Linked DNA regions of Agarilytica rhodophyticola. The protein of the gene in region 1 interacts with the protein of each later gene in a pairwise test. Links are inferred from orthologs where the notes say so. Each region holds a gene or a part of one and is shown on either strand. Other genes may lie near its edges.

Region 1 (4,875 bases):
CTATCTTCAGTCACAATAGCAGGCTCTTCATCTTTTAGCTCCTGAATTTCTCCAGCAGCCTCTAAGCCGGCTTCGATCATAGCCTTAGCAATATCTATTTTAGCTTCATTAAGGAAATATAGAGATTCTTTTGAAAATCGGATAGACACCAAAGGTTCCCCACTCTCGTCTGCGCGACGTAGGGCAATTTCCCCGTTTGGGAGCTCGATAATTTCAAAAAGCGTTGTCATGTAATGTAAAGTGTCCTATGCGTATTACTTTAATTCTATCATCTGTCAGCGTATAAATCTTGTTAATACTACAAAAACTTGACACTTTCGCTTATTTGCAATGACATATGATTTAAAAAGGTTAAATAAGCCCTAAAACTGGTCGTTTATCGCAGGAACAATGGTTCACAATAGCTGCATAAACATACTTGCCTGAAAACAATACTGTTAGAGCAAAATAGCATAACTATAAGAATAAACTAAGACCAAAGCGATTAATACTCGATATCGGAGGCAATATGACGCTCCAAAAGCTCCCGTGCACTGTCGATGCAATCACCAATAAAGTCCTTTTGCTCTCGCCACCCTAGCTCATTAGTAGAATGGGCAGATGATGTACTTACTATAAGATCATCGGCTTGATATGGAGTTTCGGAATTGGGGCTATTATTTGAATTCTGGTCAACCGCAGCAGTATACGATGCAAAGGCTTTAGAGACATGAGAAGAAGAAAGCGCATAAGAAGGTGAAGCGATAGATAAAACAAGACGATCGAGTCTAAATAACCAGCTTTCCTCGTTATCAATTAAAGCGATAATTTCTTCTTGCTTATAGTTCGCAGTAGCCAAGCGTTGCCGCATGGCCACCAAAGAACCTCTTACTTCCACAAGCCCCAGCACAGCTCCAAAATAGTCTAACAGACCACGATGGAGGCAAAGCATGCTGCCTTGCAAGTTCGCTAAGCGCTCAACACGAATACTGGAGTCTATACACCTACTCATGAGCAGCGACGCAAATGTCAGCTGCTGGCGGAATATCTTTTGTGCTTCTTGCGCGCTCATATCACCCTTTAGCAATAGGATCTTACATATGTGTCTGCAATCAAAGCTTGTTAGCAGACCCTATGCTTTTTTCTTTTTACTTGCTTTTTTAGTCGCTTCTGTAATTTGCCATTTACCATCTTGGTAAAAAGCCTTCCAACCTGTCGCTTTACCCTCTTCCTCTGACTGAACGTATTGCTCTTTGGTTTTACGACTGTATCTAACAACCGTATCGCGCCCCTCAGAATCCTCACTAGGCGCCTTTAATATATGTGCATATTTAGGATCTAGAGCTTCTTTAACCGTAAGCAGTTCTTTCACTAGAGGCGCCCTTGTCTCTCTATTCTTAGGGAATTGACTGGCAGCCAAAAATAAACCTGAAGCACCGTCACGTAACACGTAGTGATCATCGACCTTCAAACATTGTAGGTCAGGCATCTGAATGGGATCCATCTTAGGCGGCGCAGCTTCACCATTGCGCAATAACTTACGTGTGTTTTTGCACTCTTCATTGGTACAGCCAAAATATTTACCAAAACGACCAGATTTAAGCTGCATATCACTGCCGCACTTATCACACTCAATTACCGGCCCATCGTAACCTTTAATTTTGAATGTCCCGGTTTCCACTTCATAGCCGTTACAGTCAGGATTGTTACCACAAATGTGTAGTTTGCGCGTTTCATCTAGCAGATAACTGTCCATCGCGGTATTACAGATTTTACAGCGACGTTTTTGCCGCAGTTGCCTCGATTCAGCTTCATCATCTTCATCAACATTTACTGCTTCGTCACCAGCAACCAAGTTCATGGTAGCTTTACAACGCTCTTTAGGTGGCAGTGCGTAACCAGAACAACCAAGAAATACACCTGTTGCTCCCGTCCTTATTTGCATATTACGCGAGCATTTCACGCATTCGATATTCGTCTCTACCGGCTCATTGCGACGCATACCCGCTTCGCTGTCTTTCGCCACTTCAAGTGTTGCAGAAAAGCTTTCATAAAACTCATCGAGCAACTCGATCCAGTTTTTATTGCCTTCAGCCACACCATCTAGCGACTCTTCCATACTAGCGGTAAAACCGTAGTCCATAAGGTCACTAAAGCTTTCAACCAGGCGCTCGGTCACGATGTCGCCCATTTTGTTAACATAGAAACGTTTATTTTCTACATGAACATAGCCGCGATCTTGGATAGTTGAAATGATAGCTGCGTAAGTAGATGGACGACCAATTCCGCGCTTTTCCAATTCTTTTACCAAGGCGGCTTCAGTAAAACGTGCCGGCGGCTTAGTGAAGTGTTGCGTTGGTTGAACTTCGTGCAAGTTTAGAATGTCGCCCACTTTAACGTCGGGCAGAATAGCATCATCTTCTTTTTTCGCTGGCTGAGGCATAACCTTAGTGTAGCCATCGAAGCGGATAACTCGCCCGCGCACTCTCAATTCATAATCGCCAGCCATCACCGTTACTGTTGTACTAGTGAACTTAGCTGGTGTCATCTGACAAGCAATAAACTGTTGCCAAATTAAGGTATAGAGACGCTCTGCATCTCTCTCCATACTTTTCAGCTGGGTAGGTTTGCAAGTAACATCAGAGGGACGAATTGCCTCATGCGCTTCCTGCGCGCCCTCTTTACTGCTATAGATATTGGGCTTTTCCGGCAAATATTTTTGCCCGTACTCATCTAAAATTAAGTCCCGACAGGTCTGAATTGCTTCTGCACTCAAGTTGGTAGAGTCAGTACGCATGTAAGTAATATAGCCGGCTTCGTACAAACGCTGAGCCAGAACCATGGTCTTTTTAACACCAAAGCCTAATCGTGTTGAGGCTGCCTGCTGCAAGGTAGAGGTGATAAAAGGAGCACTTGGCTTGGATGATGTGGGCTTATCTTCACGATTAGATACGCGGTATTCTGCTTGTTTTAGCGCCGTGACGGCAACATTGGCCTGTTCTTCATTGGTCGCTTTAAAATTTTCACCTTGAAATTTTTTAAGCTCGTATTTGGCTTGCTCGTCTTTTGGCGATTTCAGTAGCGTACTGATACTCCAAAATTCTTCAGGAATAAAGGCGCGGATTTCGCTCTCACGCTCACTGACAAGACGAACAGCAACAGACTGTACCCGCCCTGCAGACAAACCCTTAGCGATTTTCTCCCACAATAGGGGCGACACCATATAACCCACCACACGATCCAGGAAACGGCGAGCTTGCTGGGCATGAACGCGATCCAAATCGATCATTCCTGGGGATTCAAAGGCTTCCTGAATGGCTGTCTTAGTAATTTCGTTGAACACCACACGACGATAGCGATCGTCATCTCCACCGATAGCTTCACGTAAATGCCATGCAATAGCCTCTCCCTCTCTATCCAAGTCCGTCGCGAGGTAGATCAGATCAGCATCATCAGCGAGTTTTTTAAGCTCGGCAACCACCTTTTCTTTGTTCGGTAAAATTTCATAGTGGGCCGCCCAATTCTTTTCGGGGTTGATTCCCATGCGGCTGACCAACTGCTCTTTTGCTTGGCGTTTCTTGTAGCTCGCTTTTTGTTCAGGTGACATTTTGCGTGTAGCAGCGGCCTTTCTCGCTGTTTCTTTAGGATCAGCCTTCTTTTTACCTGAACCACTGGTTGGTAAATCGCGAATATGTCCGACACTTGATTTCACAACGAAATCTTTGCCGAGATATTTATTGATGGTTTTCGCCTTGGCAGGCGACTCAACAATGACCAGTGATTTCCCCATAAACCCCTTCTTATTACTGAGTCTTAGCTCAGAGTCCGAAATTCATAACTTAACGATATGCCAATGTAACGCTGCGCATATATAAGGCCTGAATAGCCCAAGGTCAAGCCGAAATTAATAATTAACATCATAGCAGGACATGAAAACCTAATGACGATGTTAGCGTTTGCCACCCTATTTAGCAGCTTCATAGCCCTTTATTACCGAGTCAAATCACTGTTTTTGGCAGCGAATTTCCCCAATCTTTGAATATCATCTATTATTAAAAAATAATCTAGATTGTTTCCTATGTCAGACTTTTCAACTGTTATCTTGCTTATTGCAATCACTTCACTCTCGTTATTCGTTGTCAGCACAGTCAACAAAAGGCAGTTGCGCGCCCAAGTTATCAGCCAAAAGCTCATGCAGATGAAGCGCCGCGTCACCGAACTTGAAGAATTATCAGCCACATTAGAACCTTTAGTCGAAAATAACGAATTTTCCAAACTCATAAACGATGAAGTAATCGACATTACTCAGGTCATGGTCAAACTTTCGCCAAAGGATACACTGCTCAATGTTAGCTTGGAGGAAGCTGAGAAGCGGTCGCAAGACTTGCTAGACCCGAATGCAAAAGCTGAGCTTTTTCGTCTTATGGAAAGTGATGCGGCTATCGCCCGCGCAGAATATGCCATCACAGAAGCAGCACGAGTTATCCGCAAACGCCAAGCCGCCGATAAAATCCCTGAGGGCAAGATGGAACAACTCATCGTCGGCCTAAACTGGTCAAACTTTATGGTGAAAGTGGTGACAAATGTTGGCCAGGGGCATCAAGCTGCCAATAATGGCAATACACTGCGCGCATCTGCTTACTACCGCAAAGCCATGGAGCTTATCTCACAATCTCATCAAAGGGACGAAAGAATGAGCCAACTCACAAAAGAAATGGGAGAGATATTGAGTGGAAAGCGCACAGCGCTGTCGCTTGAACTTATGCCTGAATCCCTTTATAACCCCCAGCACAAAACCGTGAATAACGAAGTTGATGACAATAGCCTATAAGTTACACACATGCATCTTCTAAACGTGTTAACAATTCACGCAGCATATCGATCGCTTGCTGCTCA
Region 2 (3,808 bases), 2.3 Mb from region 1 along the record:
TCTATATCTACTTTGGTTACGATGAATTATTTACTCGGTTCTCTATACGATGATCGTAGAGATCGCAGTATTTTATTTTGGAAATCCATGCCCATTTCCGAAACTCATAATGTTCTCGTGAAATTTTTAACAGGGCTGCTTATTGTTCCTGTTTCGGCGTTGATCATCAGCCTCGTTACTATTCTTATACTCTTAATTATCGTGACTTTACTCAGTTTTATTCTTGGTTTGGGGAATATAGGTCTTGTATTATTTAACTCCGGTCTTGTCTTAGCTTTTTTCAGCGCCTTGTTGTTTATTTTTGCCAGTGGCTTATGGTTTTCACCGATTTATAGTTGGCTGATGTTGGTATCATCATCAACTTCTGGTTCTCCGATGATGTGGTCTATTCTACCTCCACTAGGCATTATAATTGTGGAGAACATCTTTTTTGGTCGATCATGGCTATTCAATATTTTCGCAAGTTATATTCCTGATTTTAATAATCATATGAAAGATTATTTTGGTGATGGTCACGAGTTTATGAATAGCCTGAGTAAAAGTTTTTTATCTGGCCCAGAAGTTTTTGTAGGCATTATTGTTTCTTTTGTTTTTCTGTCATTGGCAATTTGGATGAGAAACAATCGTTATGAGATGTAGTTTATGATAGACGCTGTTAATGCCTCCGGGCGTATTGGTTTGGGGGCGGAACGTTTTTCCCTTGCCGTATATATCGCTAATCGTCCGCCTATGCCGGAATATCAGGCACTTACAAAGATGAGATCCCTGGTAAAAGGAGAGGTTTATTCTATTGCGCAACAAACCGGCAATCATTGGCGTAAGATATTTAATGTCTATGCCAAGTTTTTGTATGCGCTTAAATGGTCTAACAGTCATAACGGTTGGCGCCAATATCGTGATTTATTTTTACTGCAAGGAGATACAAAAGAAGCCTTGTTATTTTCGAAGCCAAACTTTGATTTTGACTGTATTCATATTATCGCCGGAAAAACGTATGCTGCTGAGTTAAATATGCCCTTTAGTATCGATTGGCAAGATGCATTTTTTGCCATTAACAAAAGTAAGCGTGTTATTGTTTGTCCCTATTTTGATTATCGACAGCTGAGTAACGAGAGAATTGATCAGCTAGTGAAATATGTACAAATGATGAGTGTCAGTTAGGATTAATGTCTAGAGAATATCAAGTATTATCGGATGTAAGTGAATCCGAATATGAAATCAAAAAGAGTCGTTTTATTGCCATTGCCTTGCCGGCATCCAGTCGCGAGCAAGCGTTGCTACGTCTTGATGAGACTCGGTCACAATATCCCGACGCTAGGCACCATTGCTGGGCGTATTTAATTGGTAACCCCCTGTCCCCCGCCTTGGTGGCAATGTCTGATGATGGTGAGCCCAGTGGCACAGCGGGAAAACCTATTTTGAATGTACTGCAGCACAAATGTGTAGGCAACATTATGCTAGTGGTTGTACGTTACTTTGGTGGTATTAAATTAGGAGCTGGAGGTTTAGTTAGAGCCTATAGTTCGGCAGCCCAACAGGTCATGGATAAAATATCAACGTATACGAAATTCCCGCTTATAGATATTGTGGTTGAGGGTGGGTTTGCTCTAGAACAGCCTCTTCGGCACTGGCTGAGCTTACACTCAGGTGAAATGGTGGACGTTGATTATCAGCAGGTGGTACGTTTTAATCTTGCTATTAAACCTGAAGAATTGCCAACCTTAACAGATTTTCTTTCTGCTCAGGGCGGCACCTTGATTGCTGAACAATAATGTCTAGGCAAAGATGAGGGATAAGGGGGGGATTAAGAGTAGAAAACAATAAGTTATTGTTTTCTACTCTTAATATAATTATCAAAGCGTTTTTAAGTACTCTAATAGATCCCAGCGCTCAGCTTCAGTCAGACTGGGCAATATCTCTCCGTTAGGCTGCGGTGTGCGTCCTGCCGCGTACTCGTGGCCATTATTAAAATTACCGCGCTTGTTAGTTGTAAAGGAAAACCCCTCATAGCCCTCATAGACAAAGCCTACTTTTTTCGGGTCAAACTCCCGTGTACCGATCATAAAAGTATCGGGTCTGTAACGGCCGTCTTCAGGATCACCTTCGCGTTTTTTGGGCAATAATAGGTCATACAATGTTGGTACTGAACCATTATGAAGATAAGGCGCGGTAGCCCAGATACCATTTAATGATCTTGCCTTATATGAGAGTAAAGATCGAAACGGCTCGGCTGTAGTATCAGGCTCATAGGTGCCTTGTTTAATACTCGGCTTAATATCGTTATCAAAAAATGATCCTGCCAGAGTGTAAATCAAATCTAACCAACGCCTAATAAATCCTTTATCTGGATCTGGCGTTGCAACCACACCACGAGTGGTTGCCGTAAGGATTACTGCAACAGGTGCTTCTTCGCCAAGAATAATATCTCCACCCACATCTACGCCTTGATAAGTCCCTTGGAAATTCCCTGTTTTGCCTTTGTAGTTAATACTGTTTTCAGCCATGGCAGGGTCAGTCTTGACGTCCTCAAGCGAGGACATATGGCCTATAACGACCCTATCCCAGTCATTTCTATCTATCACCTGGTGACATGACTGACAGTAGTTGGCATAGATGAGCTGACCTCTCTGCGCTTGCTCCTGGTCAATTGACCCCAGCATTTCTTGCGGCCACAAGGGCGATTTCAAACTTTTTAATTGATGCTCCAGTCTTTTAAGGTTCGTTAAGTCAGTAGAAGATTCGAACTTCACTTTTTTGTGTTTATTCTTTTGGCCTGATAGGTGAGCGCTGAGACTGAAGAAAGGCTCACTTGCTTGCCAGTCAAGAGTTGCAAACACGCCAGTAACTTCACCGGCATTTCTACCTAGTGGTCCTGCACCTGCGTTACCGGCAATGCCATTCCATTGAACATAGTCTGAATGAGTGATATCCCAAAGAAAGGGGTAGCTTACTGGCGCATTAGGTTCGTTAAACAAATAATCTCGTAAACGGAGGATATTTGTGTAACTGAGGTTAGGGTAGTCTCCCTCGTCCGAGCTCAGCCGCTCTAAAATAAGGGCAAATTGGTTGTCGCCAATAATTGTTTCATCTACTCCCTTAAGCACCGCATCCACTTGCTTTGGGGTAAGCATGCGCTCGCCTCTAGCATTGGTGGCGATAAGCATTAGGGTGCGGGCTTGGTCTTTATTGATAACATGCTGCAATACCCGGTTAAATATGCGTCCGAAGGCGTCGAGGCGCGAAAATCCATATTTAACTTTACTGTGGTTGACCGTGTTGTAATTTAGAATAACTCCCGTCCATTTTTCTAAGTCTTTTTCCACTTCTTCAGCACGGCTATAGTCATTATCGAGCGCCAACACATTGTTGATAAAACGCTCTCTTTTCGCCTTATCATCCCGCGTCGTCATCATGGCTTTTTGCATTTCGTGGAGATAGCCAACCATATCAGCCATAGCAGGCCCACCATCGATGCGAATGGCCTGACCTTTATAATTAATTTGTGCCGTATGACAGGCCGCACAGGTATATCCTATGTAGTCTCTACCCTTGTATTCGTCTTTAGTGAAACCTACTGCTAGGGCGTCTTCGTTGAAGAAGCTCTTAGCTTGGGGCAGGTAACGATACTTATGGAATATCTTATCGGATTTAAATTTCTCTTCGCTGTCTGCTAGTTCCAGAGCGAGAAAAAAATCATAGGGAATTAAATTCGATCCCTGAGTGGTGTTGTAAAACCACATGCTATCTGAATTATCCCAACCTTGATCGAGATAAACCGGTGTTGAGAAGTCTTCACCAAATTCGCCAC

The links.
Region 2: the proteins of topA (region 1) and BVC89_RS02580 interact in binary tests that used the Escherichia coli proteins (3 or more experiments, as listed by UniProt). The link is inferred for Agarilytica rhodophyticola from one-to-one orthologs.

What each region holds. Positions count from the first base shown.
Region 1 is NZ_CP020038.1:2,917,093-2,921,967, reverse strand. What follows is about bases 912-4,109. They hold topA (type I DNA topoisomerase), read right to left. Parts: upstream 3,770-4,109; coding sequence 1,112-3,769; downstream 912-1,111. Other genes in these bases: BVC89_RS12425 (hypothetical protein), read left to right, coding at 4,058-4,109; BVC89_RS12435 (hypothetical protein), read right to left, coding at 912-1,051. Also shown: BVC89_RS12440 (hypothetical protein), read right to left, coding at 1-230; more of BVC89_RS12435, read right to left, coding at 485-911; more of BVC89_RS12425, read left to right, coding at 4,110-4,810; BVC89_RS12420 (hypothetical protein), read right to left, coding at 4,812-4,875. UniProt on the Escherichia coli protein: Releases the supercoiling and torsional tension of DNA, which is introduced during the DNA replication and transcription, by transiently cleaving and rejoining one strand of the DNA duplex.
Region 2 is NZ_CP020038.1:606,650-610,457, forward strand. What follows is about bases 1-2,969. They hold BVC89_RS02580 (IMPACT family protein), read left to right. Parts: upstream 1-1,166; coding sequence 1,167-1,772; downstream 1,773-2,969. Other genes in these bases: BVC89_RS02570 (hypothetical protein), read left to right, coding at 1-639; BVC89_RS02575 (DUF6942 family protein), read left to right, coding at 643-1,161; BVC89_RS02585 (di-heme-cytochrome C peroxidase), read right to left, coding at 1,854-2,969. Outside these bases: more of BVC89_RS02585, read right to left, coding at 2,970-3,808.